DNA from 2 places in the Evansella cellulosilytica DSM 2522 genome. Region 1 is predicted to be linked to the other one. Evidence: riboswitches for the same ligand, from Rfam matches in the RefSeq annotation. Region 1 holds a riboswitch; the other holds the start of a gene.

Evidence for each region. A riboswitch is a leader RNA that binds a small molecule or an ion and turns the genes downstream of it on or off. The one in region 1 is predicted to bind glycine.
Region 2: it holds a riboswitch for glycine, as region 1 does, so the genes downstream of both, BCELL_RS04675 (ACT domain-containing protein) here and gcvT (glycine cleavage system aminomethyltransferase GcvT) in region 1, are expected to answer to the same signal.

What each region holds. Positions count from the first base shown of each region.
Region 1 covers NC_014829.1:1,868,923-1,885,300, reverse strand. The annotation lists gene BCELL_RS08535 (hypothetical protein) at 1-88, shown strand, start outside; gene BCELL_RS08530 (patatin-like phospholipase family protein) at 118-1,011, opposite strand; gene mntR (transcriptional regulator MntR) at 1,274-1,705, opposite strand; gene BCELL_RS08520 (vitamin B12-dependent ribonucleotide reductase) at 2,041-4,596, opposite strand; gene BCELL_RS08515 (lipoate--protein ligase family protein) at 5,061-5,891, opposite strand; gene BCELL_RS08510 (rhodanese-like domain-containing protein) at 6,096-6,464, shown strand; gene gcvPB (aminomethyl-transferring glycine dehydrogenase subunit GcvPB) at 6,733-8,199, opposite strand; gene gcvPA (aminomethyl-transferring glycine dehydrogenase subunit GcvPA) at 8,196-9,539, opposite strand; gene gcvT (glycine cleavage system aminomethyltransferase GcvT) at 9,667-10,758, opposite strand; glycine riboswitch at 11,007-11,099, opposite strand; gene BCELL_RS08490 (DEAD/DEAH box helicase) at 11,364-12,992, shown strand; gene BCELL_RS08485 (YqhG family protein) at 13,093-13,884, shown strand; gene BCELL_RS08480 (YqzE family protein) at 14,375-14,560, opposite strand; gene BCELL_RS08475 (shikimate kinase) at 15,106-15,612, opposite strand; gene comGG (competence type IV pilus minor pilin ComGG) at 15,609-16,007, opposite strand; gene comGF (competence type IV pilus minor pilin ComGF) at 16,000-16,378, opposite strand, start outside.
Region 2 covers NC_014829.1:1,033,992-1,050,369, forward strand. The annotation lists gene BCELL_RS04635 (Gx transporter family protein) at 6-542, opposite strand; gene BCELL_RS04640 (NusG domain II-containing protein) at 593-1,003, opposite strand; gene BCELL_RS04645 (FAD-dependent oxidoreductase) at 1,099-3,015, opposite strand; gene BCELL_RS04650 (FAD:protein FMN transferase) at 3,370-4,434, shown strand; gene BCELL_RS04655 (energy-coupling factor transporter ATPase) at 4,475-5,287, shown strand; gene BCELL_RS04660 (energy-coupling factor transporter ATPase) at 5,278-6,135, shown strand; gene BCELL_RS04665 (energy-coupling factor transporter transmembrane component T family protein) at 6,132-6,926, shown strand; gene BCELL_RS04670 (PFL family protein) at 7,110-8,471, opposite strand; gene BCELL_RS04675 (ACT domain-containing protein) at 8,492-8,767, opposite strand; glycine riboswitch at 8,908-8,983, opposite strand; gene BCELL_RS04680 (FixH family protein) at 9,166-9,981, shown strand; gene treC (alpha,alpha-phosphotrehalase) at 10,262-11,947, shown strand; gene treR (trehalose operon repressor) at 11,975-12,691, shown strand; gene BCELL_RS04695 (NUDIX domain-containing protein) at 12,802-13,242, opposite strand; gene BCELL_RS04700 (DUF5412 domain-containing protein) at 13,564-13,965, shown strand; gene BCELL_RS04705 (GNAT family N-acetyltransferase) at 14,219-14,725, shown strand; gene BCELL_RS04710 (hypothetical protein) at 14,897-15,190, shown strand; gene BCELL_RS04720 (tautomerase family protein) at 15,599-15,988, shown strand; gene BCELL_RS04725 (YciI family protein) at 16,043-16,357, shown strand.

The sequences.
Region 1 (16,378 bases):
GATGCAGGAATGGATTAGTGGGTTAGTAATAGGTATATGGGTTACTCTTATTGTTCCCTATATATTATCTTTCCTTAAGAATTTATAACGTATATCAAAGTAAATAGTACTGGCAACTTAATAAGACCATCCTTTTAAAAATTTTTCTGTACTTTTTTCTCCAAGCTCAATTAGTTCTTTTTTCTCTTCTTCACTTATGGAAAATTGCGTAGCTGCTATTTTATCTACAGGTATGAACACGATATTTTTCTCATGTAACTTAGATATGTGTCTTAGATCATGGGCTTTCCACATCGTTTCTACCATTGAATGTAACATAGAAAAAGCATTACTTACTTCTCGTTGAGAAACCATTTCCATGGAAGGTGTTAGCCTAAAGCCTACTACTGGTCTTTCTGGCTTTTTATTTTCACTATTAGAAAACAACCAAATTGGAAAATTACTGAGGACTCCCCCATCTACTATAACAGAATGCTTTCCATTACTATTTTGCAGTTTAACTGGTTCAAAGAAAAACGGTAAACTACAACTCATTCTAATTGCTCTAGCTACAGAAAAGGTCTCAGGAATAATACCATACCTCTTTAGGTCATCAGGTAACACGAGAAGCTGCCCTGTTGTTATATCCGATGCTACCATCTTTAATGATCCTGGTGGTAAATCATTAAAGGTTTTAACACCTTTCTCCATTAGAACCTCTTCCAACCACTTTTCTAGTAAGGCTCCTTTATATATCCCCATATTACGATATAAGCGAATCCATTTATAAAACTGAAATATAACTCCTGTTCTTTTAGGCTCTAATAATTCTTCCAAATCAAGACCATCTAAAATAGATTCTATTTCATCTACTGTAAAACCAGCTTTAATAAATGCAGCGACGATTGCACCGGCACTTGTACCGGCTAATCTTTCAAATTCAATATTTTCGTTTTTCATTACTCTTAATGCACCAACAAATGAAAATGATTTTATACCACCACCTGCAAATACCCCGTCAACTTTTAACATGGGTATCACCCCCTATTACATTGTAATCACGATTTACAAAAAAATGATTACTAATAAAGGGTAAAAAATATTCATACAAAGACTGACTCAAAAGGTAACAATCAAGGGCATTGAAAAAGTGGTGTTCTTTCCATTTTCCAGTGTCCCTAAGCAATGCGCGTAACCGTCGTAATCGTTAAAAAGCCTGATAGGAGTGGGGTTCTCCTATCAGGCGAGCGATGATCTGTACTTTTTCAGTGCCTTTAAAAATCAACCTCTTGAGTCAACTTCCTTCTAACTCATCATTCTTCTTCTGAACTAAACGCAATTGCTCCACTTGTTCTGGGTTTTCATCAAAATACTGAACTAAGTCTCCAATTCGATCAATTGCATCCCAACTAAGATGGTGTTCGATTCCTTCTACATCCTCGTAAATATTGTCTTTGTCTACTCCAATGATCTTCATAAATTCTTCTAAGAGATCATGGCGATATACTAAACGTTTCCCAATTTTTTTACCTTTAGCTGTTAGCACAAGACCACGATATTTTTCATATACTAAATATTGACTTTTATCTAATTTCTGTACCATTTTTGTTACCGAGGATGGATGTACCTCAAGGGCTTCTGCGATATCAGACACTCTTGCATACCCTTTCTCTTCTATTAATAAGTATATTCTTTCTAAATAATCTTCCATGCTCGGTGTAGGCATGTGGTCCCCTCCAAACTTTTTACGATATACACGAATACATGATCTATGTACTACTTTATATGCTGTTTTATCTATGTAAAATTATACTATAAAACAAATTGTTGTACTAGCTTACGCTAACATAAATGAACTTATAAAGGCAATAAATAAGTCACTTCGTTTAAGGAGCTCATAAAACAATAAACATCGCCAGTGTAGTGAATGGGACGTTTTTTCTCCCTACTACGTGCGTCGATATTTCTAACGCATCGTTTGAAAATTTTCAATCAATCGTAAAAAGACTATGTCAAAGTAGTTACCTCTTCAACATAGTCTTAAGTGATCAAATTTTAAAATTACAATCCACACTTCAGCTGTGCGCTACAGTTTGTGCATGTATTACAACCACCAATATCCTCTACGGTCCCTTTACGACAAACTGGACATGTATCACCAACTTCACTTCCGTAAGTAACAGAAGTGCTTCTTACGTCAGCAATTGTATCCACGAGGACGACTGGCTTCTTTTCCGTATCTTGTTCTGGTTCACCAGCAAGCTCTACAGCATACATATCATTCTCTTCTGCTTTTAGAGTCAGTACTTGTGAATCACGGCTACCGTCGACATATACGGTACCACCTTTTGCTCCACCTTTATATAGACGCTCGTATACCTTTTTTACTTGGTCAACTGTATATCCACGTGGAGCATTTACCGTTTTACTTAAAGAACTGTCTACCCATCGTTGAATAACACATTGTACGTCCGCATGCGCCTCTGGTGAAAGTTCCATACTTGATACAAACCATTCAGGTAGTTCATTTGGATCCGCTTCTGGATGCCGCTCTAAATAAGATTGTAATATTTCTGCCTTTACTTCTATAAATTTCCCAAGACGCCCGCTTCTGAAATAGGAGAATGAAAAGTATGGCTCTAAACCAGTACTTACACCAACCATTGTACCAGTGCTCCCTGTAGGTGCGACTGTTAGTAAATGAGAGTTTCTAATACCATACTGTAGTATCCCTTGTCGAACATCTTCAGGCATTTTTTTCATATAGCCTGTATTAATATACTTCATTCTTAAGTGATTTGTTTCTTGCTCGTTATTACCTACTAAGTATGGGAAACTTCCTTTTTCTTTTGCAAGTTCAATGCTTGTACGATAGGCAGTTGTAGCAATTGTTTCAAAGATTTTATCAACTAACGCATTACCTTCTTCAGATCCATAAACAGTCTCAGTGTATATTAGTAAGTCGTGAAGTCCCATCACACCAAGACCTACACGTCTCTCTCCCTTGGCTTGCTTCGTATTATCTTCAAGGAAATATGGCGTTGCATCAATGACATTATCTTGCATTCTCACACCAGTCGCAACAGTTTGCTCTAGTTTTTTGAAGTCAACAACTTTATTATCTTTATCTGCCATTTCCGCTAAATTGACTGCAGCCAAGTTACATACAGAGTATGGTGCAAGTGGTTGCTCTCCACATGGATTTGTTGCTACTACTTTTTGGCCGTACGCCTTAGCATTTGTCATTTCGTTTGCATTATCAATAAAGAAAATGCCGGGTTCTGCTGAATACGTTGCACAAATATTAATAAGATTCCAAAGCTCTTTCGCTTTAATGTTGCGATAAGTACGTACGCCAAATCCTAATGCTTCCCATTCGCGTACATCCCCGTATTCATGCCACTCACGATTATAGGCTTCCATTTCTTTCTCATTATAATTTTCAACATCTGGAAAACGTAGAGCATAATCTTCATCATTATCAACAGCTTCCATGAATTCTTTCGTAATACATACAGATATATTTGCACCAGTTAGAAACTCCGAATTGTTTACAGAGTATGTCCCACCTGTTGACAATTTTTCTTCAGCTTCCCGAATGATTTTCGGATCAAATCCACCGGTCCCAGGAATATGTTTATAATTAACGATACTTTGATACATTGCTTCATCAAGCTCTGACAAAGGGGTAAAACTTAATTTTTCCTTTATGAGTCTTTGAATTTGTGCATCTTCCGTATTCTCAAGTAGGTATCTAAGAATTCGTGGATTTTGCATCTTCGATATAATAAATTCTAAAATATCAGGATGCCAATCCGCTAGCATTATCATCTGTGCTCCCCTACGCGAGCCACCTTGTTCTACTAAATGTGTTAGCTTTGCTATATCATCTAGCCATGATACAGATCCTGATGATTTACCGTTAACTCCGCGAGCTAATGCGTTCCTCGGTCTCAAAGTAGAGCCATTAGTACCAACGCCACCGCCACGACTCATAATTTCCATTACTTGCTTACGGTGCTCAGAGATTCCTTCTCTAGAATCCGCGACAAAAGGCATCACGTAACAGTTAAAGTACGTCACATCCGTTTCTGCACCAGCTCCATAGAGAACTCGTCCTGCAGGTACGAAGTTCATATTAACAAGTTCGTGATAGAATTTTTCAAATGATTCCACTTGTTTCTGAGGATCCACCTCTACTTCAGCCAAACCACGAGCATTACGCTTTGCTATTTGCTCATAATAGACCTCAAGCGGCTTGTCTATCGTATCAAGAGATCGATCTACTATCCCCGTCTCTTTTTCCTCTGGATCATCTAACACCCCTAAAAATTCATCCTCAACGGCGATCTTCACACGGTTTTCTGGCCAGTTAATATCAACAACAAAACCATAACCACGAGCTGGAAACTTAGGATCTGCCTTAACTGTTAATACGACAAAGTCTCCTATTTTTAATGTTTTTTTCTCGGTGTCTTTAAACGTGTAGCGGTCTAACATAACCAACCTCGATACTCCACTTTGCTTCATTTTCATGTCTGGAGTAATCGGAAATACTTGAGGAAACTGTTCAATGTCTCGGTTTAGCGCCTCAACGTTGATCGTTTTTTCAGACATATACGTAGTCACAGGCCTCCGCTCCCTTTCTACATTTTTTTCATATTTTTATAAATTTCAAGGATCGGTTTCTGTTGTCATGGCAACATATGCCAATCTCATTGATTGCTTGTTTCACTATAGCACACAAAATAAAAGTCATCAATATATAGTGTTCACTTTCACAACAAAAGTACCATATATTGATCTTTGTAGTGATACAAATAAATTTGTCAACTTTTAAAATTGCTAAATTATGATGAAAAATAGAGAAAAACAAAGATCTTTATGTGCTAATTCAGTGTATTAATAAAATTCATCAGTTGTAAAAAATCGACGAATATAGTCGTACGATTTGTCGAACAACGACATAGATTTTCCTCTATCGACAAATTGATATGTTCGTTTTATAAGTTGCTTTGTTTATAAGAAAGAAAAACATTTTTCAAGAAATGAAAAATGTTTTTCATTAGATAATTATTTACTTACATTTTAAAGTTCCAATCGTCAGTGCCATACTTCACCGACACTAAATCTTGTACTTCCCTTTCTTGTTCCTTCGTTAATGAAATAGGGTTCAAGCTAATGTTCAATGCTTTTTCAAAACCGACCTTAAACGCATTCTTCATATCTTCAATTGTAAACTTTTTATTTGTTAAGTCATTTATTGCTACTGCTTTATTCTTGAAAGCTTTTTGCATACGTTCCCTTACCCTTTCATTAGGATACTTAAAAATGTCAAAAAGCTTATCTTCATCCAGCGTTAATATTATCGAACCATGTTGTAATATCACATTCTTTTGCCTCGTCTGTGCACTACCAGCAATTTTTCTACCTTCGACTACTAATTCATACCAAGAGGGCGCATCAAAACAAACTGCTGAGCGCGGACGCTTTAACGCATTCTTCTCTTCATCCGTTCTTGGAATCGAAAATTCAGCATCGAGACCAAGCTCTCTAAAGCCTTCTAGTAACCCTTCCGATATTACACGGTAAGCCTCTGTTACAGTTTCAGGCATTTGCGGGTGGTCTTCTGACACAATGACGCTGTATGTCAGTTCATCTTCATGAAGCACTCCTCTCCCACCAGTAGGTCTTCTTACAAAACCTAACCCATGCTCTTTCACTGCTTTTAAATCAATTTCTTTTTCTACCTTTTGAAAATAACCTACAGATAAAGTTGCTGGGTTCCAACCGTAAAAGCGAATAATTGGCGGTAGTTTTTTTTCTCGATGCCAATCCATTAGCTTCTCATCTAATGCCATATTATAAGCAGGATCTTTATTTTCTGAATCTAGATAAAACCACGTTTCCATATCTCAACCTCACAAACTAATTTAAAATATACGTATTTATCATACATAAAATGAAACAAACTTCAAAGTTACATGCTCAAGTTAAAACCATTTCTAATGAAAGAAATTGAATTTTCTATTGAATCTTAAGCAAATAACATTGCAACTATTACTTTTTCGGTATATCATTTTATAAGTATATATTTATAAAGGAGTGGACCCTCTATGTGGACGTTAATCGTTCTAACATTAATATTAATTATATTTCTCATCTTGCGCATGAAAAAGCCAAGCTATCTAACAACAATGGAGCAAGACGAATTTCGAAAAGATTATAGAAAAGCTCAGCTAATCGATGTTCGTGAAGAAAGGGAATTTAATACTGGTTACATATTAGGTGCTAGAAATATTCCACTCTCTCAAATCCGACAACGAAAAGCAGAGATTAGACCTGACAAGCCTGTGTACTTATACTGTCAAAATGGTACACGCTGTGTCCAAGCTGCAAAATTCCTAAGAAAAAAACGTGGTGTAGAGAATATCGTTATGCTAAAAGGCGGATTTAGAAAGTGGTCAGGAAAAATAAAAAAATAAATGAAATAAAAAATGTTATAACTGCTTCACGAAGCTGTTATAACATTTTTTTTATTTTAGAGGCTGTTCCAATAAGCTATTAATAGTTATGGCAATGGCTTAACACGCCGCACACCCACTTATAGTAAGCTTTATGAGATTCGTCGACTCCTGACATTGCTAAGAGGTTGATCAACCCCTTAAAGTACTAGTGCTCTACTCGCAAACAAAAAAACGCTCATATTAGTAAAGGTTGGAAACCAATACGAGCGTTTTTATGATAGAGAACTTAATCTTCTTTCGTATATCTTAACACCGGTTTTCTTGCAGCTGTTGTCTCGTCAAGTCTATCAATAACTGTGTGATGTGGTGCTTCTTGAACGATTTCCGGTGTTTCCTCCGCTTCTTTAGCAATTTGAATCATCGCATCGATAAATTCATCTAACGTTTCTTTCGATTCCGTTTCTGTAGGTTCAATCATTAAACATTCTTCTACATTTAATGGGAAATAAATCGTTGGTGGATGATAACCAAAGTCCAGTAGTCTTTTAGCAATATCAAGCGTCCTGACCCCTAACCTTTTCTGCCTACGTCCAGATAAAACAAATTCATGCTTACAATGCTGAGTATACGGAGCATCGTAATATGGTTGTAAACGGCGGAACATATAGTTCGCATTAAGAACCGCATGCTCTGATACTTGCCTTAATCCTTCTGGACCCATCGTACGGATATAAGTGTACGCTCTCACATTTATACCAAAATTTCCGTAATAAGGCTTTACTCTTCCGATCGATTGAGGAAGGTTATACTCAAAACGGTACGTCTCTCCATCTTTTACGACAGTCGGCTTTGGTAAAAATGGAATGAGGTCTTTCTTTACTCCTACTGGTCCAGATCCTGGTCCTCCGCCTCCATGAGGTGTTGTAAATGTTTTATGCAAGTTTAAGTGGACAACATCAAATCCCATGTCTCCAGGTCTTGTAATTCCTAAAATCGCATTTGAATTGGCACCATCATAATAAAGCTTCCCGCCAGCGTTATGAACTATCTCAGCCATCTCTACAATCTGCTCTTCAAATAAACCTAGCGTATTTGGGTTCGTTAACATAAGTGCAGCTGTATCTTCTCCGACAACCTCTTTTAAGTGATCTAAATCAACAAGTCCTTTTTCATTCGAACGTACTGTAACCGATTCAAAACCTGCTACAGTTGCAGAAGCAGGGTTCGTTCCATGTGCTGAATCTGGAACGATCACTTTAGTACGATGTGTATCTCCGTTCGCCTCATGAAACGCACGGATCATCATGAGCCCCGTCCATTCACCATGAGCACCTGCAGCTGGTTGAAGCGTCACTTCATCCATACCTGTTATTTCAGCTAGAGAGTTTTGTAAATGATACATTAGCTCTAAAGCACCTTGTATAGTTGATTCCGCTTGATAAGGGTGAATGTGAGCAAAGCCAGGGTATCTCGCCACATCTTCATTTATTTTCGGATTATACTTCATCGTACATGATCCTAATGGATAAAAACCAGAATCAACCCCATGATTACGACGTGAAAGTGCTGTATAATGACGAACGAGTTGCAGTTCTGAAACCTCTGGTAGCTCTGCCGCCTCTTCTCTTTGGAATTGTGATGGTATAAGTTCATCTAAAGCGACTTCAGGGACATCCATTTCAGGCAAGCTATGTCCTATTCTACCTTCTTTACTAATTTCAAAGATTAACGCTTGATCTTGTTGATGAATCATTGTACTCCCCCCAATACCGCTACAAATTTATCAATTTCTTCCTTCGTGCGAAGCTCTGTTACCGTAACGAGCATGAAGTGTCCTTTGTCTGGATAATCACGTGATAAATCGTAACCACCAATTATTTCGTGCGTTAGTAGCTCTTCATTCACTTCTTTAACCGACTTTGGAAGTTTGATGACAAATTCATTAAATGTTGGTGCACTATAGACAATTTTTACTCCTTGACGTCTTAACGATTCTTTAGCATAAGATGCTTTTTGAATGTTTTGTTTCGCCATTTCTTGAACACCGTTTTTCCCTAACGCACTCATTGCAATCGAAGCGCCTAGTGCGTTTAAAGCCTGGTTAGAACAAATGTTACTCGTTGCTTTATCACGACGAATGTGTTGTTCACGGGCTTGAAGCGTCAACACAAAACCACGCTTTCCGTTTTGATCTGTCGTTTGACCAACCAAACGCCCAGGAACTTTACGCATCAATTTCTTTGTTACTGCAAAATAACCACAGTGTGGTCCACCAAGCTGAGTAGGAATACCAAATGGTTGTACATCACCTACCACAACATCTGCTCCAAACTTTCCTGGTGGCTGTAATATACCTAAACTTACCGGATTAGATGAGACGACAAATAGCGCCTTCTCTTTATGAGCAATTTTTTCTATTTCAGTTAAGTCTTCAATATTCCCAAAGAAATTAGGATACTGTACGATCACACTAGCAGTATCATCATTATATTCGTTTGCCAAATGCTCTAGGTCAGTAACACCATTTTTCTCATCTATTTCGATAACTGTTAAGTTTTGGCCTTTTGCATTTGTTTTTAATACTTCTCTTGATTCCGGGTGTACTGTTTTTGATACAAGAATTGTCTTCTTTTTCGTATGTCCTGCACTCATCATCGCTGCTTCTGCTAGTGCTGTTGGGCCATCATACATAGAGGAATTAGCAAGATCCATTCCAGTTAACTCGCTAATCATTGTTTGAAATTCAAAAATTGCTTGTAGCTCCCCCTGTGATATTTCTGGCTGATATGGTGTATATGCTGTATAAAACTCCGAGCGTAGTAACATATGATTTACTACTGAAGGAATATAATGCTCATAAACCCCAGCACCTAAAAAAGATGTATATTGCTTTACATTAATATTTTTATTTGCTAACTTACTCATTTCTTTTACTAATTTCGTCTCATCAAGTGCTTTTTCTATATTCAACTTACCTTTAAAACGAATATCTTCTGGAATATCTCCAAAAAGCTCTTCAATCGTATCAATGCCAATTGTCTTTAACATGGCTTTTTGGTCTTGTTCCGTCATTGGTAAATAACGAAATGTCACTTCCTTCATCCCCTTTAAGTGTTATAGTTTTTAATAATCTGTGTATTTTATACGATATAAGATGACGTACGGAGTCACCAAAGACCGGAAAAACCTATAATATTGTCTATATAGCAGTTTCTATCATTCACCTTTTATAAAATGGCGTTTTAACTACCTTTGCCTTCAGACGTCGCTTTCGAACTTGAACCTCTACTACAGTATCAACTGCTTGAAACTTTTTATCAATTATTGCTAAACCAACATTCTTTTTTAATGTAGGAGATTGTGTCCCTGTTGTTACGAATCCTATCTTTTCTCCATCTTTAAACACTTCATAGTCAGTTCTAGGGATCCCTTTATCAATCATTTCAATGCCAACTAGCTTTCTTTCCGGGCCATCTTCCTTCTGTTGTTTTAGAACGACCTTGCCCAAGAAGTCCTCTTTCTTATCGACCTTAACAGCAAAACCAATTCCAGCTTCAATTGGGCTAATATCCCTTGATAGCTCTTGACCGTAAAGTGGTAGTCTTGCCTCAAACCTCAACGTATCTCTTGCTCCTAATCCACAAGGTTGAATCCCCTCTTCTTTCCCTGCGTCAAGAAGTGCATTCCAAAGAGAAATAGCATCATCAGGTCTACAATAAATTTCGAAACCATCTTCCCCAGTATATCCAGTTCGTGAAATAAGAACATCTTTGTTAGCGACTACTACCCCTTCGCGAAATTTAAAAAACGTGATGGTTGATAGATCTTCTTTCGTTAATTTTTGAGTAATACTTTCTGCTAAAGGGCCTTGCACAGCTATTTGTGCATATTGATTTGAAACATTAATAACTTCTACCTTTTCAGTTGCGTGCTGCTTTAACCATTCATAATCCTTTTCAATATTAGAAGCATTAACAACTAGTAAGTAATGATTGTCTTCTCTTTTATATAAAACAAGATCATCAACTGTACCACCATTTTCATAGCACATCGCATTGTATTGGCAAGCCATATCTTTTAATTTGCTCACATCATTCGTAAGCATTTTTTGTAGAAACGGTAATGCTTCTTGTCCTTTCACTTCAATTTCACCCATGTGTGATACATCGAACAAGCCAGCCTTCGTTCGAACTACTTCATGCTCCTCTTTAATACTAGTAAACTGAACAGGAAGGTCCCATCCACCAAAGTCAATTGTTTTTCCATTATGTTGCTCATAAATGCTAAATAATGGTGTTTGTAATCGTGACATTGCTATCTACCTCCACATATTTTCCATCATTATTCATACCCTTAACATGCTACTATCTTTTTTGTAATATCATACTTTTTAAACGCAAAAAAAGACAGAAACGTGCCTTAAAAAAAACACGTCTCTGTCTTTATTACCTGAGAGTTTTTACTTCCTGAGATTTTTCGTTCAAAGAAGCTAGCCCCTTGGGTGTCTCATAAGAGAATGCAATACATGCGATTAATCTTAATTAGCCCTTTCCAGAGGTGCGTCCAACAAGAGTCTTTTTGCCTGAGAGATTCACGGTTATCGCTTGCTCCTTCGGCGTCGTACTACAGTACGCCCTCTCCCCTTGTTTTCATTCGCATTATGAAATTTTAACTATTAATTCATGAAAAGTACAAATGTCGTTAATACTAGAAAAAGCATTTTTTAAGTAAGAGCAATAATTATTATTCGGTAATTCACAAATATTCATAAAATAGTCATCTTTTAATATTTACATCGTACCACTTTTCTTTTTTCCCTGGCAATACTCACTTTTATTTTTTTCAAAGTTTAATCGTCATACATTTGCTAACACTGATGATATATTGGTTTTACTCATGGAAGGAGGAGTATGGATAATGTTACCAAAAATACATTTCGATGACGAATGGGCAAAAAACTTTCTTGACTCTATAGAAAATAACAGATCATTAAGCAATTGGACGAAATATAACATGGCCCTACAAGCTGGTAAAGAACGCTTAATTGATAACTTTCATGGATTAGAAGCAACAAAGCATTTACCTAACTTAACGATATATCCTCATCAATACGAAACAGCACAGAAAGTAATCGAAAAGATGAACGGAAAAGCTGTATTAGCTGATGAGGTTGGATTAGGTAAAACGATAGAGGCTGGGCTCATCTTAAAGGAATATATGATTAGAGGCTTAGTAAAAAAAGTGTTAATCCTCGTACCAGCCTCTCTTGTTACGCAATGGTGCACGGAATTAAATAATAAGTTTTTCATCCCTGCCATTGAGCAACGAAAAAAGCCCGCATGGGAACATGTAGATATTACGGTAACTTCCATCGATACCGCTAAACGTGAGCCTCATGCATCCGTCATTCAAGATATTGACTATGACTTTATCATTGTTGATGAAGCGCATAAGTTAAAAAATAAAAATACAAAAAACTACCAGTTTGTCAGGAGTTTAAAAAAGAAGTTTTGCTTACTATTAACAGCAACACCAGTACAAAACAGATTAAGCGAAGTATTTCACTTAATCTCACTTCTTAAACCAGGATATTTAGGTGCAGAATCAAGCTTTGAAGAAAAATATAAAGAAAATCATGAAAAGCTGAATGAACTCATTCAAAAAGTAATGATTAGAAACCGCAGATCTGACTCTGATATGGATTGGCCAAAAAGAATCGTAGAGACGGTACCTATTACATTTACTGAGGAAGAAAGAGCATTATATGACGCTGTTAGTGAATTAAAAAACAAATATAGTAAACATGGCGTTGCGCAAGGCATTACTTTTACAACACTAACATTGCAACGGGAAGTATGTTCGAGCCGTGAATCGGCATTTATGACATTAAAGAATCTTATAGAGCAATATGGAAGTCACCCTGAAATTATAGAAGATTTATGTGCTATAGCAGAAAAAATAAATGCGGTACAAACTAATTCTAAAGCAGAGCAAGTCTTAAAGCTTATCCAACAATCTGATGATAAAGTGATTATTTTTACAGAGTACAGAGCTACTCAACTTTATTTACAATGGTTTCTGGCCCAAAATGGTATTAAATCTGTCCCATTTAGAGGTGGATTCAAACGAAGTAAAAAAGATTGGATGAAACAATTATTTAAAGATCAAGCACAAGTATTAATCGCAACTGAAGCTGGTGGAGAAGGAATTAATCTACAATTTTGTCACCGAATGATTAACTATGATTTACCTTGGAATCCTATGCGAATAGAACAAAGGATCGGTAGAATTCATAGGCTTGGACAAGAAAAAGATGTAGAAATTTATAATTTTGCGGTGAAGGACACTGTAGAAGACCATATTCTAAAGCTCCTTTATAAGAAGATAGGGCTTTTTGAGGGTGTTATCGGTAAGTTAGACGATATTTTAGAGAAATTTTCAGACAATCAGTTAGAAGAGCATGTTTCTAACATTTTACTTCACTCTCATTCAGAGGGAGAAGTTCGTGTTAAAATGGATAACCTCACTTCAATTTTAGCCCAATAAGGAAACGCAAGCTTTTGCTAGCAAAGCTATGAAGACATTCTATTGAGAATACTCTAGTACATGTGACTTTTTCTACCTTTAGTTAAAGGAGGTAATAAATGTGGATCAACTTGAAATTCACAACTACTTAAAGCAATTTTTCACAGAAAATGACAGCACTATTATCGATGAATCTAAAGGCCATTTACACATACAACTATCCATTGATATGGATAAAGCGTTAATGAATAGACCGTTTTATTGGCACTACACTGAAAAAATTGGCGGTGTACCGAATCCAATGAAACTTACCCTTATTACTAATTCTAATGAAGCACCTACTGATCTAAAAGGAGAGCTGATACACTTTGGCTCTCCTAGACTACACCAAATTTTTCAAACAGCACAAGATCGTGGAAGTCACGCCGTACTTTACGAATCTATTGATACAAATGGAACATCAACCCCGTTAAAGCCGTGGTTGATTATCAATGGGTCTGTATCATACCGTTGTGACCATAAAATGGATCAGTTTTTTTCAATAGGTTTAAGCTTAATTACAGGTGAAATGATCCATGACATTCACGCTAAGATTGAGCAAAAACAATTCCAAGATCAAATTCCTAATTATTGTTTTACAATGACCCCGATTATAAAGCCTAAATCAGGGGTAGAAAGAATAAAAAACTATATTCTAGAAGTCGAAGAAGCGAAAGAGCACGGATGGGCATCTGAAGCATTGAAGAGACTAAAAGAAGATGAACAATTGTTAGAAGGCTTTTATATTGATGATGAAAGGGAGGAAACATACCATCAAGAAAAATCAGCTATAAAAGCACAGTACGAACCGAGTATCCATATTTCCGTTATAAATGGGGGCTTATTTTACTTTTCTAATCACCCACTAACGTAACCGCCAATATACGAGGAATACTTCTATAAACCAGTAATAGTTCTTCAAAACCCTATATAAATTGATTTTTATGAAATAAGAGGCTATCCCAAAAGGTCATTGAAAATGACTTTAGAGGGAGAGCCTCTCTTTTTTTTACTGTTTTATCTATACTATAGAATAGTAGTGGGTCAAATTAGCCCACCTTTTTGCCTTTTTTTAGTGTTCTTTGATCTTTGTCTTGTACATGGGTTTCCCATTTTAGGAAGTTATGGTTAATACTAAGAAACTCGAAAAGCGATTGGTGGAGTGCTAAAGATCCACTGGGAGTTTTTCCTGAGGAAGCTGAAGCACTCTTTACCTGCGACGAGTATTCGAAGGAGCAATACCCGCGGAAAGCGTCTGCCTATAGCGGTTCGAGCACTTTATAGTAATTACCAGAAAACAGAGAGAGGCTACCCAAAGTTTAAACTTTTGGGACAGCCTCTCTTAATCAAAAATAAGTACATACTTAATCAAGCTTACGCTTACGAAATGTTTGTGAAATTGCAAACGGGATTAACCCAAACAACCGATTACTTGGCGGCAGTTTTGCTTTCCGTTTTTCTTCTTTCTTTGCCTTTCTTTCTTCCACGGGCTGGTCTACATAAGCAACAAACTGTTCAGTAACGTATTTTACATAGTCGTTTGTTTTCATGTTCATCACACTTCTTTCGTGTTTCATGGTACATTTACATTTTCTCCAAACAAATTCGTAATTATACTTAGAAAGAAAGTAAATAACGACTTCAAAAAGCTGTTATTTATGCTTTTTTAAAGCGGAGGACTTTCGCGCATCTCAGAATGTAGTAATAAATGTTCTTCTAGGGCCACTAAAAGCACTTAAATTCAAAGGGTATACTAATAAATATAAGGTTGTTTGAATATAGAAGTTGATGAGACCTGTGCAAACTCGCTTTCCGCGGGCGGCTGGTGAGCCTCCTTGATGCTTTGCAGCGTTGCTTTGTCGCTAATGCTTCGAGTTGTCTCGACGGATACGCTCCGTAGCATATGCTCGTAGAGGAAGAGACAGTAACCTCGCTTGCTCCAGTCTCATCAATCCGTTCTTAAATTATAGATTATGAATATTAATACACGATACAATCATGATTTTTACTTTTTCAGTGGCCTCGTGTTCTTTCACTTTTTCCGTGCCTATAAATTCTCACTAGTACGCACGGCGGAAAAATTTCACTGCCAATTTTAAGCTTTCTTATCTTTTGAACATAGACTTTCCTTTATAAGCTGCACAGTTTCTTCCATCTCAGCAACTTCTGAAATAACAATATTCGCTTCTTTGTATAGTGGAAGTCTTTTTGTATATCTCTCCTTTAGTGCATCCCTTCCAAACTTTGTGATTGGACGATTTGGATCATCTTGGATTCTTTCATAAATTTTTTCGAACGGTACATCTAAAAATACAATAGTACCGGAGTTTTTCATTATCTCGATGTTTTCTCGCCTTTCAACAATACCACCACCAGTTGCTATAATTGTACCGTTTCGATGGCATGACTTTAATGCTTCTGTCTCTCTCCTTCTGAAACCATCTTCACCAAACTGTTCAAAGATGTCAGGAATAGACAATTGACTTTTTTCGCTTATTAGCTCATCTAAATCAATAAATGGTGCTCCAGCTTCCTTGGCAAGCAGCTGACCTATTGTTGTTTTCCCTGCTCCCATAAATCCAATAAGATAAATATTTTTCAATGGACACCTACTCCTTCTACCCAATTTGTAACGTATTTTGTGTATGGATCATATAAAAACCTTGCATTTCTTTCGCTCCCATTATTCAGTTTTGCTTTTAGTACGACTTTTTTATATGCATTTTCATCTGTAATTTGATAATGAACGGTCCCATTAAAAAAATCAAGCGTTCCATAACGCAATTGTATGTCAGTATCCTCATTAAGTAAAAAAACGACTTCATTTGCACTATTTAGTAGTAGAGCATTTAAATCATTCCATTCCTTTTCTAAAGTCAAAAAATTTTTTTCTGTTTCGTAAAGCGCAACAAAATGTATAAATGTATACGATAATATAAAAAGTATTACAATGACTAATAAAAGCGCTATCCCTTTCTCACACCTCCACTTAACCATCACTATACCCCCAAGGTAAAAAAGATGGATGTACAATTGTAGAATGAAGTGTAGCACCATTCTTACTAGTCAATGTAATAACGATACCGTAATCAAAGGATTGCACATTCATACTTTTTACATTTTGAAGATAGACTTCATGACCTGTTCTATTCACCCTACGTCGAACCTTGTCCTGATACATTTCAAACTGAATTGTGCTGTTATCTGTTGGCCGATTAAAATATAAAATTGTATTATTGTGATTTGTCCAAAATGAGTCACCATTTCGAAAATCTAGTTGAAGTTGAGCTAAAAATAAAATGTGTTCTTCGTAACTAATCATATCCTCTTGTTTTTGATTTAATAGGGAAAAAACAACTGGTAAAATG
Region 2 (16,378 bases), 830 kb from region 1:
GCTATTTACACTTTTCTTAAATCACGCAACTCCTTATAGTAATGAAGCTTTTCTACGTGAGTAAGCAAATAGTTAGCAGCTATACCTACAGCAATTCCTGACAAGACACCGATAAACGACAATACAGGTAAATATAGGAGCACAGTCCACGTTTGTGCAATCCAGCTTGCAATGCTTAATTGCCCTACGTTGTGTAAGATTGCTCCTGTAACACTTACGCCGATCATGCTCACACGAGAAGGACCAAGCTTGTGCACAGCCCACATACCGATGAAGCTAATGACTGCACCAGCTGCGCTATACATAAATGTCGAAATTGTTCCTCCTAACAAAGCTGTTAAAACAATCCTTATCCCGACAACTTTTGCTGCGTCTTTCGTAGATAAAGTGTAAATCGCCATAACTGTAATAATATTGGCTAAACCTAATTTTGCTCCAGGAGCAAAGGCGAATGGAAAGGGAATCGCTCTTTCTAGTAAACCGATAATGACGGCTTGAGATGCTAACAATGCGATATATACGAGTCGTTGATTTTTTGTCATATGTCCCAACTTCCAATCTATTAGACTTTAGGGAATCTCTAAAACTATCATTAATAGCTTATGATGATTTCATCTGTATGTCCTTGAACAGCTTGAATTTCAATAATAACCCTATGGTGTAGACAAATAATCGTTTGGCCTGGTCTAGAAATAAAGCCTGTTAAAACACAAATTTGTTCTGGGCAGTGAGAGCTTTTCATTCTAATTTGTCCATCTTTTAACTCAATCGATTCTGTATCACACGGAACACCAGGGATATCAAGTATGTCATTTCCTACATGTCCTGTAAGTGTAATTTCTTCAACAACTTCGTTATCAACAGAGATGATAGCAACAAGCTCTGCATCTTCGGAAATTCCAGCCTGCTGATAACTGAAGACAGCAGAGGGCAAAAAAGATAAGAGAAGTAGTGTTACGATAATGACCCAATCCCAACGTTTAAAAAGTCGAAGTAGTTTCATGCTTTCTTTTTTCCCCTCCAATGTCTAGATTTTTAATGGAGTGTCCCAAAAGGTGATGAACCTAATGAGACACTCTATCTCTTTAAAAATCTTGATTACATACTCTTGCCTTTAGATTTTGTCGTAGTTGTTGAGCTAGAACGATGATCACTATAGATCGCTCTTTCCTTTCCATACCACCAGTTTCCAACTTTTTGTTGAACGTATGGTATAACCCAGTAATCTAAGCCTAATGTGCGTCCAGAACCATTCATCAGTGCAATTGAAGCAGGGAATGCCCAAGCTTTATCCCATCCGAGCATGGCTGTGAATGTAAACATAAGAAGTAATCCAGCACTTACTGCACTTGAAATCCAAGTAAATAAACCGAAAATAAGGGCAAATCCTATAGCAACCTCTAGAAGCACCATCACTTTTTGAGCAAATAAAGCCATTTCCATTGAAGGAAGAGAAAGTCTCATCATCCATTCAAACCAGAAAGGAATTTCGCTTAAAATTGGCTCTGCCCATGTAGCTCCGTCTGTAGCAGCGGTTGTAGCAGCAGTAGTACCGTCAGATAGCCACCATAAATCCATGTTCAGTGTTGAACTTGTTAGCCATGAATCTTCCCCAAAGCCTTGGAAAAGCTTCGGTAATGAGGAAAAACTAGCAGTAGCTTCTTCCCACTTCGTATAACCCCAAACTTTAGGTAGCGCTTCACTTAACCAAAATATCCCTACACCGACCCTTAATGGGACACTCCATAGTACATTTCCAAATCGTGTTGGTAGACCACGGAACACATTTCTTTTATCTTTTGTATGGAAAAACTCATGTGATACGTATTGCCACATATAGTAGCCACTTCTGATTGTGAAGAAATAATATAAGTTCACCATGTGCTTCATAAAGTTTGCGAACCATCCACTAAGATGGATGCCACTTAAGTTTGCAACACCGTACCTTGCTCCGATAGAGACCATAACACCGTGATATTTACCTTTGTATTCCTTTTTCTCAGTACCTTTCATATCAGCGATGATGTTATCAGCGGCTGTATGTGCCGTTTGCTCGGCAGCCTCTACGATTTGTGGAATCGGTTTACCTGGCTCTTCCTCGTAATAAGCTAAGTCACCAACAACATAAACGTTTTCTAAACCTTCTGCTTCCATATAGGCATTTACATTTAGTCGACCAGCGCGTCCAGTGGACATACCATAGTCTTCTGTATCCGAGTTTGCTTTCACTCCTGCAGTCCAGATAAGTGTATGCGTCGGTATTACTTGACCTGTTTTTAGTAGAATCGAATCAGCTTTTACTTCAACGATAGGGGAGCTCTTTAAGATTTCTACGCCTTTTTTAACTAAGTATTTTTCTGCCTTATCTGCATCTTTTCTGTCAAGCATGTTTAAAATAGTCGGTGCAGCTTCAATCACTTGCAGTGTAATATCTTCCACATCTAGTTTGTTTTGCTTTGCTAGACGATCCTTCCACTCTATTAATTCACCAACCATTTCAATTCCTGTAAAGCCCGATCCACAGACAGTAAATGTGAGCATAGCTCTTCGTGTTGCTTCATCATGAACTTGTGCAGCCTTTTGAACCGTTTTTTCAATATGCTCGCGAAGCTTTACTGCATCTTCCCAAGACCATAATGTAAATCCGTGTTCGCCAACACCTGGAGTACCAAAATCGTTAGGCTCTCCCCCCATACCTAAAATAAGGTAGTCATAGGAAAACTCTCCGTGCGTTGTTTTCACTGTTTTGCTCTCATGATCTACTTTTGTCACATTGTCTGTGACAAGTTTCACTTTCGTTCGATTAAAAAGACGTCTTAAGTCGAACTGGATTGCGTCAGGCTCTACACGGTGTGCAGCAACCTCATGTAATTCGGTCATCATAGTATGGTAAGAATGACGATCTATTAAAGTAATAGACACAGAATCGTCTTTCTTGTATTTCTTAGCAAGCTTTTTTGCTGCGGCAACTCCTGCATAGCCTGCGCCAATGATGACAATGTTCTTCTCTGCCATAATATTTTCACTCCTTAATATCCACAAGAAGAAATCGCTTGTGAAGTTATGAACAACTAACATAAAGTTTACATCTCCTTTATGTATCTGTCTATGAAGTTCACGGAATAGTAACAAAGTTATTAAACTAAAATGTTCATAATAATATCATATTTTATGCACTATAAAGTTAATAAACTATTTTAAGCTTAAGGTAGCAATACTTTTCGTTTTTCAAAATGAATCTTGATCTTGAATGCTAGCTTTTGGCTATATAGACAGAAAAAAAGAGCGATGCTATACTAGCGGTGATTATTTGTGATTTATTTCACAGGTTCGGTTACATTAAAAATATTATTGAGATGAGGGTTAACTATGAAAAAGTTTTATGCTTTCGTATCGTTGATTTCATTAGCGGGTTTCCTAATTGGATGTGGAAGCGCAGCAAGCTCACCATCAGAGGGAAGCGTATCAGAAAAGCCTATAAGAAAAACAGAGATGGCTATTGGGACGGTCGTTACTTTGAGAATATATGATGAAGGAAAAGAAGAGGTAATGGATGCTGCCTTTGAAAGAATCCATGAGTTAGGTGACAAAATAGCCGTTAATATAGAAGGATCAGATGTGGACAATATAAACGAAAATGCAGGTGTAGAGCCTGTTGAAGTTTCCCCTGTAGTATTTAAGTTAGTTGAAAGAGGCATCACCCATGCCGAAGATACGAGTGGATTATTTAATATTGCAGTAGGTCCGTTAACATCACTATGGAACATCGGCTTTGACGATGCACGTAAGCCAGAACAGCATGAAATAGATGAAATTTTACCATTAATGGACCATACGAAAATTGAGATTAACAAAGAGAAGCAGACTGTATTTTTAGCAGAAGAGGGAATGAGATTAGATTTAGGTGGGATAGCGAAAGGATACATTGCAGATTTAATTGCAGAGTTGATGGTAGAGCACGGTGTTACTGCAGGAATAATAGATTTAGGTGGGGACATCATCGTCATTGGTAACAACCCTTCAGGAAAACCTTGGTCAATAGGGATTCAGGATCCGTTAGCTAGTAGAGGACAGCCAGTTGGCACGATTGATGCTACTGATGAGTCGATCGTAACATCTGGAATATATGAGCGAATACTGAAGGAAGAGGATGGAGAATACCACCATTTACTAAACCCATTTGACGGTTATCCATTTATGAATGAACTTGCTGGAGTGACGATCGTTTCAGAGGAATCAATCGATGGAGATGCTTACTCTACAGCAGTTTTCGGTATGGGAGTAAACGAGGGCTTTGAATATGTAGAAAATGTAGATGGAGTAGACGCGGTATTTGTTACGAGAGACAGGGAAATATTTGTCACATCAGGCTTAGTTGATAGATTTACATTAACGAATGAAAACTATGAGGTAGTCGACCTTCCTCAACCGTAACATGCATGCTCGATGAAAACGATAAAAGGAGGCTGCTGCGATGAGCGCACCTATATTAGAGGTGAAAAACCTCTCATTCCGCTATGACTTAAGGTCTGAAATAAACACCGTAGCAAACCTCTCTTTTTCAGTTAATAAAGGAGAATGGCTCGCAATTATTGGTGGTAATGGTTCCGGGAAATCTACTTTAGCGCAATTGTTAGTCGGTTTATTAACACCGTTAGACGGTTGTATAACGGTTGATGGCACAGCGTTAACGGAAAAATCGAAATGGCGAATTCGTAGTAAAGTCGGATTAGTTTTTCAAAACCCTGATAACCAATTTATCGGTACAACGGTACAGGATGATGTTGCCTTTAGCTTAGAAAGCTTAAATGTACCATACGAAGAAATGAAATTAAGAGTCGAGTGTGCTTTAGAGAAAGTAGGTATGCTAGAATACCGGTTTCATGACCCCTCTCGTCTATCAGGTGGACAAAAGCAGCGTGTTGCAATTGCTGGCATATTAGCGCTTCACCCAAACGTCATTATTTTTGACGAGGCTTTCGTTATGCTTGATCCAAAAGGGAGAGAAGGCTTGTTAAAAACATTAAGACGACTAAAAGAAATAGAAGGGGTAACGATCATATCTATCACACACGATATGAACGAGGCGGCAGCTGCTGATCGACTTTTATTAATGAAAAACGGTGAAATCTCCCAAACTGGTAAACCGAGCGAAGTATTCATGCAACAACGAGATTTAGAGCCCCCTTTTCCAGAAAAACTAAGGCGTTCATTAGAAAAAAAGGGGAGACATGTCCCTAATCAATATATGACAGAAGAAGAAGTGGTGAACTGGATATGGAAGTGAAATTGGAACATGTAACCGCTGACTACCAATTGGGACCTATTCGTAGCTTTAATGTCCTGCAAGATGTTGAAATGAAAGTTGAATCTGGCTCTTTTACTGCCGTAATTGGAAAAACAGGTGCCGGAAAATCAAGCTTATTAAAAATAATGAATGGATTACTACTACCAAAGCAGGGCAAAGTGACTATTGGTGATGCTATTATCACTCCAGGTAAAAATAAAAAAGCTCTAAAATCAATTAGAAAACGAGTCGGGATGGTGTTCCAATTTCCAGAGTCGCAGCTCTTTGCTGAAACGGTTGAGCAAGATATTTGTTTTGGCCCATTGAATTTCGGTGCATCTAAAGAAGAAGCGAAGGAATTGGCGAGAAAAGTCATCAAGCAAGTCGGTTTAACAGCTGACATATTGTCAAAGTCACCATTCACACTTTCAGGAGGACAAAAACGCCGAATAGCAATAGCAGGTATTTTAGCGATGGAACCAGATATACTTGTGCTTGATGAACCAGGTGCAGGCTTAGACCCGAAAGGAAAACTAGATATATTGTCGTCAATAGCATCGTGGCACAAAGAGCAAGGCCTTACTACTTTAATCGTGACACACGATATGGAAGACGTTGCTCAATTTGCAAATAATATTGTCATTATGGACAAAGGGACAGTCGTGCTCCACGACGCCGTCCGCAACGTATTTTCGAACAAAGCGATCATTGATAAATGGCAGCTAGATGTACCAGAAGCACTCAAGTTTCAAATGAAAATCGAAGAAAAAACAGGGGTTAAACTACCCAAAGTTTGCTTAACGATTGAGGAATTGACAGAGTCTTTAATTGAGGCGGGATTAGCATGAATAAACTAATACTTGGCCGTTATTTCCCAGGAGACACATCGCTTCATAAACTAGATCCAAGAGCAAAGCTAGTTTCAGGTGTAGCCTTTATTTTCATTATTTTTCTAGCTCGCAACTGGGAGGCTTATGCACTACTTTGGTTATTTACTTTTCTAGTGATGAAGCTGTCAGGAGTTGGCTTTAAAACATATTTGCGCGGCGTTCGACCACTCATTTGGCTAATCCTATTCACTGTGTTTATTCAAGTCTTGTTTAGAACTGGAGGCACGGTGTATGTCGATTATGGCCCTATTACAATTACCCAATTCGGCGTCGTAAATGGCATTCATATTTTTTTCCGATTCGTTATGATCGTATTCGTTACTACTGCAATTACGCTAACTACGAAGCCAATAGATCTCACAGATGGCATTAACTATTTGTTACGACCGCTACGCATATTTAAAATACCAGTAAATGATTTAGCGTTAATGCTATCAATCTCATTACGCTTCATCCCTAACTTACTAGACGAAACGCAAAAAATAATGGATGCACAACGAGCGAGAGGAAGTGAGTTTGGAGAAGGGAATCTCTTAAAGCAAATGAAGGTGCTAGTACCAGTATTTCTCCCCTTATTTGTGAGTTCGTTAAACCGTGCGGAAGAAATGGCGAATGCAATGGAAGTGCGAGGGTATCAATCAGGAGAACAGCGGACAACCTTCCGTCAATTAACCTGGAAAAACAAAGACACTATATGCTTATTTGCCATGATCGTACTAACTTTATCTTTGTATTTGTTAACAGTGTGATAGATGGGGAAGGTGCTGGAGCGGGTTGGGTTGCGCCATCTGCCAATGAGCGAGCGACGAAAAATGATTGTGAAGGTAAGATACCACGTCCCATCGCCCCCTATACAAATAAAATAACAAATAAAGGTAAGACGGCGCACCAACCAACCACCTTACCTTCACTAAAAGAAAACGCCCTTTATTCTAATTAATCAACGCCTGCAGTGGTGCTGGGATTCTTCCACCACGCTTTATAAGCTTTTCCGAGCTAAATGGATTTACACCCATCACTGGTGCACGTCCCAATAAGCCTCCAAATTCAACGATGTCACCTTCTTTTTTACCAGGAACAGGGATGACACGAACGGCTGTTGTTTTTTTGTTAATCATTCCGATGGCTGCTTCGTCAGCGATAATTCCCGATAAGCTAGCTGCAGAAACATCTCCGGTTAATGCAATCATGTCAAGTCCGACGGAACAGACGCAAGTCATTGCTTCTAGCTTAGATAATGATAGCGCATCGTCTACAATTCCTTTAATCATCCCGTTATCCTCACTAACTGGAATGAAAGCCCCACTTAACCCACCGACATAAGAGCTTGCCATAGCACCGCCTTTTTTTACTGCATCATTCATTAATGCTAAAGCAGCTATCGTACCGTGTGTGCCGACGCGCTCTAGGCCAATCTCTTCTAGAATTTCTGCGACACTATCATTCATGGCGTTTGTAGGAGCTAAAGATAAGTCCATGATTCCAAAGGGGATTTCTAAACGCTCTGCGACAACACGTCCTAATAGCTCGCCAGCGCGAGTGATTTTAAATGCCGTTTTCTTGATAATATCGGCTACTTGACCGAGGTCAGCATCAGGGTATCGCTTTAATGCATTTAGCACGACACCAGGTCCACTCACCCCTACATTAATAACTGCTTCACCCTCACCAGCTCCGTGAAAAGCACCAGCCATAAACGGATTATCTTCCACAGGATTACAGAAAACTACGAGTTTTGCGCAAGCAATTCCATTATTGTCCTTCGTTTTTTCAGAAGCTTCCTTGATGATCTCCCCCATTTTCCGGACTGCATCCATGTTAATCCCCGTTCGAGTAGTGGCAACGGAGACGGAGGCACATACTTTGTTCGTTACGCTTAATGCTTCTGGTAAAGCATCAAGGAGCGTTTGATCGCCCTTTGAAATTCCTTTATGTACTAACGCTGAATAGCCACCGATGAAATCAACACCTAATTCTGAGGCTGCTGAGTCTAACGTTTTCGCTAGTTCAACGGCTTCTTCCACAGTTGCATGTCCTAGTATTTCTGCTATAGGCGTAATAGATATACGTTTGTTAATGATAGGAATCCCATATTCCTTTTCTACTTTTTCAGAAACTGTTTTTAAGTCTTTAGCATAACTAGTAATTTTTTTATACACTTTTTCATTTAAGCTAGAAAACTGAGCATCAGCGCAATCACGAAGGTTAATGCCCATCGTCACTGTTCTAATGTCTAGGCTTTCCATTTGAACCATTCGAATCGTTTCTTGAATTTCTGTAAAACCAATATTCATCGTCATTTCTCCTGTCTCCTTTAAACGCGGTGCATCGCTTGAAAAACATCTTCCAGCTGAATGTGAATTTTAAGATTAAGATTTTTACTCACAACTTCAAATGCTTGATGGAGCTCATCAAGGTCTGCTAGCTCGGAAACATCTACGAGCATCATCATCGTAAAAAAGTCTTGTAGAATCGTTTGACTAATATCTAAAATATTGATATTTTGCTCGGATAAAACTTGAGTCACGTTTGCGATGATGCCAACTTGATCCTTTCCGATAACACTTACTACAGCACGCTTTTGTTCCATATTCAACACCTCACAAATTAAAATAAAATCGTAGCTTTAAGGTTAGCCAAACCTTAAAAGGAACCGTATGAAATAAAAAAAAGATTGGATTATCTCCAATCTCAAAGTAGCATTCGAATAACGAGGAACTAACCTCTTACTGTTACTCTCCTGTCCTTTTGCCTGAGATTGTGAATCCTTCGGCGCCGTTAAAACGAACTCTCCAGAAGCTGCTCCAGGCATAGTGTGACCCATTCCCTTCATTGCATGCCCATATTAAAATGTTAAAGTGATCTTATCAAGTTACTTCTACTAAGTCAATGACGGAAAAGTGAACAGTTGAAGTCTTTCATGTTGGGTTTCTATTAAGAATGATATAAAATGGAACGGTATGATAATAAAAATGAGGTGCCTATGTAATGAAAAAAACGGTTCTTTATTCTTTACTTGTTGTTCTACTAATAGCTTTCCTGTCTGCATGTGGCCATGAAGATCACGAGGAAGAGCATGCTGATGACGAACATGGGTCCAATGAATTGAACTTTGACATTGTAGAAGTCGAAATTTTAATGGAAGAAGAGGTAGACCCGAACACAGAAATTTCAATACAAGCATATGTCACTCAAGGAGATGACAAAGTTAACGACGCTAGTGAAGTGATGTTTGAAATATGGGAGCAGGGAGCGAAGGAGGAAAGTGATTTTATAGAAGCCACTTTAACGGAGGAAGACGGAGTTTATGAAATTACTTATGTTTTCTCAGAGGAAAACCTTTATTTTGTTCAGCCACATGTTACGGCACGAGGAATGCATGTCATGCCGGTTGGCGAGATAAGAGTGGGAGATGTACAAGAAATAGATGAGGAAGAGATGGATGGTCATGAACATGGTCATGACCATGGCGATGGATATGAATCAGAGCACCACGCACACCCGGTACATGAAGACTTATTTGTTGAATGGCATACTGTCGACAGTGCTAAAGAAAACGAGGAAGTAGAGATTTTTTCATATATCGAATGGCAAGACGAGCCATGGACAGATGGCCGTGTCCGATATGAAGTATATAAAGAATTTGGTGATGAAACACATACTTGGTTAACAGCAGAAGAAATTGAGGATGGCAAATACTCTACCACTTTTCAATTCGAGATAACTGGAGATTACCAAATCGTTATCCATATTGAAGATGAGAATATTCACGAACATATTCATGAAGAAATCACGATCGAATAATGAAGTAATGTCCAAGAGGGAGCAGCCCTTTTGGACATTTTTTTGTAGAAAATCAAGTAGTGAAGGTTCGCACGTGCTTAGCAATGCGGAAAGCTTGTGGAGTGGAATTTCATAACTTAATAATGAGGTAGGCTATTTCTTATAAACTTCATTTGACTACACTTGTATATACAAGTTATACTATGGGTGATAAAATGGTTTCCGATTGAGAACGATATATGTAGCTACGAGGAAACAGTGAATGAACTACAATGTTGTCAGCATATGGAGGGTTGTTTGAATGAATATGAATGAGTGGTGGAGACGCTCAGTTGTGTATCAAATTTATCCGAAAAGCTTTAATGATACGATGGGGAATGGTACTGGAGATATTCAAGGCATTATTGAGAAGTTAGATTATTTGAAGGACTTAGGAGTCGACGTGATATGGCTTACTCCGATTTATTCATCACCACAAAAGGATAATGGATACGATATTAGTGATTATTATTCGATTCATAGTGAGTATGGAACGATGGACGATTTTGATAAGCTTTTAGAGGAAGCACATAAAAAAGACTTAAAAATCATTATGGATATTGTTGTTAATCATACATCTACTGAACATCAGTGGTTCAAAGAAGCAGCAGTATCAAAAGATAGTCCGTATCGAGATTATTATATTTGGAAGGACCCAGTTGATGGCGAGGAACCAACAAACTGGCAATCAAAGTTCGGTGGCTCTGCTTGGGAGCTTGATGAAAAAACTGGTCAATATTATTTGCACCTTTTCGATGTCACACAAGCTGATCTCAATTGGGAAAATGAAAAAGTTCGTGAAGATGTGTATGAAATGATGAACTACTGGTTTGAAAAAGGGGTAGATGGTTTTCGGTTAGACGTCATAAATTTAATATCAAAGGACCAAGCATTCCCTAATGATAATGGGGCAACACCTCATGGTGACGGTAGAAAGTTTTATACAGATGGTCCGAGAGTTCATGAGTTTATGAAGGAGATGAACCGCAACGTTTTCTCGCAATACGATGTACTTACCGTAGGTGAAATGAGTTCAACCACTGTTGATCATTGTATTAAATATACACGACCAGATCGAAATGAATTGAGTATGACGTTTAACTTTCATCATTTAAAGGTCGATTATGAGAATGGCGAAAAATGGTCAAAGACGCCATTTGATTTTCAAGCTTTAAAAAATATTTTGACGAAATGGCAAGTGGAGATGCATAAAGGTGGTGGCTGGAATGCATTGTTTTGGTGTAACCACGATCAGCCTCGTGTCGTAAGTAGATATGGAAATGACGAAGACTATCATAAGGAATCTGCGAAAATGCTGGCTACGACTATTCACTTGATGCAAGGAACTCCATACATTTATCAAGGTGAAGAGTTTGGAATGACAAACCCTCATTTCAACTCAATTGAAGACTACCGAGATGTAGAAACATTAAATATTTTTAATCAGCTAAAAGAAGAAGGAATGGCAGAAGAAGACATACTTCAAATCATCCAAGAAAAATCCCGTGATAATTCACGTACACCTGTACAGTGGGATGATACAAAAAATGGTGGCTTTACTACAGGAACTCCCTGGATTCCTGTAGCGAATAATTACACAGAAGTGAATGCTAAAGTGGCTCAAGCGGACCAAGATTCGATTTATTATCATTATAAAAAGCTTATTCAAATGAGAAAAGAACTGGACATTGTTACTTTTGGGAATTTCGAACTACTGTTAGAGGATGATCCTGATCTATTTGTTTATGTACGACAATATCAAAAAGAAAAGCTACTCGTAATAAACAACTTTTACGAGAAGGAAGTGACGTGCTCATTACCTTCACATCACTTTGAGAAAAAGTGTGTGGAATTATTATTGTCCAATTATAATGATTCGCCAACAGTAGAAAAAAATATGACGATACGTCCTTATGAATCACTTGTTTATCATCTGAAAGAAGCATGATAAACTAAATATGGTGGTGAACGCGGCATGCAAAATAAATATATCCAAATATATAATGAAATTGTAGATGAGATTAGACAAGGAATTTACGAAGCGCAATCAAAGCTACCCTCTGAACATGATTTTATGGTGAAATACGATACATCAAGGGAAACGATTCGAAAGGCATTAAACCTTTTATCCCAAAATGGCTATATCCAGAAGGTGCAAGGGAAAGGGTCTATCGTACTAGACGCAAGAAAGTTTGATTTTCCTATATCTGGATTAGTGAGCTTTAAGGAGCTCGCTGGGCAGCTAGGTGATAGTCATCATACGCACGTTGAAAAGCTAGAAATGATTTCTCCAAATAAAGATATAAGAGAAATACTGAAGCTTTCTAAAGATGGCCAAGTATGGGAAGTATATCGTGTACGTGAAATTGATAAAGAGAGAATTATATTAGATAAGGACTACTTTAACAAAAACTACATCGATAACCTGACAAAAGAGATTTGCAGTAACTCCATATATGAATATATAGAAAAGGAGTTAGGGCTATCGATTAGCTTTGCGAAGAAGGAAATTACGGTTGTTGAGCCTACTGAAGAAGATAAACAATTATTGGACTTGGAAGGCTATCATAATATTGTCGTTGTAAAAAACTATGTCTATTTCGATGACGCGAGTATATTTCAGTACACAGAGTCACGGCACCGGCCAGATAAGTTTCGGTTCGTAGACTTCGCCAGAAGAACGCATAAATAAGATGAATGAAAAGGATGACTCAATTGGTAGGGAGTCATCCTTTATTATGGGCTTTCAAACGCTTCGTTCTAACTAGTGTGTTTAATACTATTGAAAAGATCTCTCTTCCTTCAACGAATGAATGCTATTCCTCTTTTTTCAAGAGCATCATCAAGCCACCGAGGATGCATGTTCAATAAATCATCAGGTAGGGATTCCTGTCCGAAAAATTTTATCTCAAGAGATTCTTCAGAATGACATCTAGGCTCCCCCCCTGTAATTTTAGCTAAAAAACAAGTTGTAATAAAATGTACTACTTTACCATTTGGATAGGTAAACACTTGGGTAAGAGGATCAGAATAAATACCAATCAACTTAATAATTTTTATATCTAAACTGGTTTCCTCCTTTACTTCTCGAATAGCTGCTTCAGACACAGTTTCCCCTATTTCTACATGTCCGGAAGGAATACCCCATAGTCCTACATCTGCTCTTTTTTGTAATAAAACTTGGTTTTTCTCATTAAAAATGACTACTGCAACAGCAGCTTTTAGTTCATCAATTCTCTCCATACAATAACCTCCCTCAAAATAAAAAAAGGTCCGATAAGAAAGGAATCAACGCATTATAAATACGCTGAACCTTTCCCCTCGGACCTTTTATGTCAATAGGTGCCTTTTACTATCGTAAAAGATGTAGCCCTCGGTCACAGACCTATCGTTAGCGGAACCCTAGCTACAGTTTTCCAGTTCATTACAATTCATATTTTACATTAAATCAACTAATAATTGAAGACTTACACTAACCTTTACATACGAGGTACTACTCATGACCAACTATCGTTGGGAAATTGTGTATAATAGATTAAAAAGATAGTTTTTAGGGGGAGTTCTGTGACGACTAGTGTCAATAAAAATAAGCATGACCCATTTCGGAGAAAATCGCTATTAATAATACTGATATGTTCATTATCGTTTTTCTGCTTAATAGGTTATGGCGTTTATTGGGCTTTCTTTGATATGAATAGGCTTCCGACAGGGGAGTATCTTACTGAAGAAACATCTCCAGACGGTACATACACTTTGAAGGCATATATTTCTGATGGTGGCGCGACAACTTCATACGCTATTCGAGGAGAACTAGTATATAACGAGAAAAAGAATAAGACTAAAAATATTTATTGGAATTATCGCGAAGAAGATGCAGAAATTAATTGGCTTGACGATAATACAGTCGTTATAAATGGCCACGCGCTTAATGTTCTTCATGATAAATTTGATTATAGAAATCAATAATTCGCTAGTTTCGTTTATTAAAACGATTTTTTTATACATAAATATTTAGTGAACAGGAGGTTTCTTTAAAAATGAAGAATATAAACAAAACATTGTTACGAAATACATTTACGTTTGGTGTATTTATTGGGATTTCAGTTGCTGGAATCTACTATATATTTGTGAAGTAGAAAAAATGGGAGACAGCCATCTGCCCTAGAGCGAAGAAAAAACTAGTGAAGGTAAGATGACGTTTCAATAAAAAAATATTGAGGTGATTAGTTTGATACATATAAGAAGCATAGATCAAAATGGTGAATATGTAGAGTTTTTAACTGATATGATGTATGAATCTATTCATATGCCTGAGAATAAGCCTGCTAAAGAAGTGCTATTAAATATGCCTCATATAAAAAAGTATAGTGAAGGCTGGGGGCGAAAAGGAGATAAAGCAATAATTGCTATCAATGAGAATAACCTCCCTGTTGGTGCAGCGTGGTATCGTCTTTTTACAGAAGACAATAAAGGATACGGATATGTTGATGATAAAACTCCGGAGCTTGGCATAGCATTAACGAAAGATGCTAGAGGAAAGGGAATAGGCACGCTACTTGTGAAAAGGTTAATGGAAGAAGCTTTTAGTGACGGATACACAACGCTTTCGTTAAGCGTCGATCCGACTAACAAAGAAGCCGTTCAACTTTATAAGAAACTCGGTTTTAAACAATGTTGTACATCGGGAACATCCTGGACAATGGTATGTAACATTTCCTCAATATAACATATAAAGTTTTGCGGATTTTCACCATTAATAAAAAGGGAATAGGTGTTAGGATGGGAAGGGGATAGTCTAAAGGATATTAAGACTTGCCGCCTTTTTTTAAAACTTCGATTTAATAGAATAGACAGTTTACTGCTTATGTTATTGCAAAAAAGAAGGAGAGGGGAGACGATGAGAGTAATATTAGAGTTATTACGTATTATTTGTTTATTTATGATATTAGGAGGACTAGCTTGGATTGTATTAGGAAATATCTATGCTATAAATGAAGGAATAGAGAGTTACCAGTCGATCGCCGGACTAGGAGTTTATGTATTCCTTTTTGTGCTATATCGGAATAAGTTCCAATTTTCGGATTGGTATAAAGGAAGAGGACGAGTAAAACTATCTAAACCAGTAACGATCACTTTAGTTAGTTGTTCCATATTCATGATGATTTTACCTGTTGTTTTCGGCTTAGTATAAGTTGACTAACTTAACGGGAAATCAAGAATGTACCAACTCTCTAGTTGAGGAAGAATGATGAATCTGTCTAAGCATATAACAATATAGCCTTTTATTTTTTCTGAATATTCCTATTTTTAATTTGTGAGGTGGAGTTAATGAATAAGAATTTATTTTTGCTACCAATATTAGTTGGTGTGATATTCTTTGTGCTTGCAGTTATATTGTTTACTTTTATTGAGTCTCCGTTTCCTTATTTTGCGGGTCTGTTCGTAGCTTTTATTGTGTTTGAGATTACTTTTTTCTATCGGTTTACAAAAAATAAAAACGAAACAAGATCTAAGTTATAGTGGAGGAATGTTTCTTAAAAGTTATTGAGAGATGTTGAGTTAGTTATAGCAGAGTTGAGAATAGAAAGGTGAGATGAGAATGGGACAGATTAAAGTTTACGGGGTTAAAGACAGGTTACGTCCAATAAAAGAATTACTTTCAAATGTGATTCATTCTTGCATGATTGAGGCGCTAGAGTTCCCTCCTAAAAAGAAATTCCATCGCTTCTTTCCTATGGAAAAAGAAGATTTTTACTATGGAGAAGGAAGAACGGAAGCTTATACAATCATTGAAATTAGTATGTTTGATGGTAGAACAATTGAAGCAAAAAAGCGACTAATAAAGCTACTGTTTGAACGTATAGAGAGCGAATGTCATATAACGCCTCAAGATGTTGAAATTACGATTTTTGAAACCCCGAAACATAATTGGGGGATAAGAGGTCTACCAGGTGATGAACTAGCTTTGGATTATAAAATAAAAGTATAAGTAATATAGGCTATTGATGCTGCTGTCTCTTAAACAGAGGGGAGGAGAATCTTCTTGAAGAAATTTATCGTGCATTTTTCAAATAAACAACAAGAATTAATGACAAAAGAACTCATTAATGACCATGTTAATTACTTGAAGATATTAAAAGAAAATGGTGTATTATCATTTTGTGGATCTTGTGTAGATGGAACCGCGTTCATGATAATTGATGCACCTTCAATTGGAAAGGCAAAGCGTTATGTAGAAAATGATCCATTTTCTAAAGTAGATTACTATATAGATAGAAAAATTGTCGAGATAAAAGAAGCTACTTTAGAAAACAACTTTTTATTAGGGAAAGTATTAGTAAACGCAGAGGATGAGTAGATTAATCCCCCTGCTACGGTA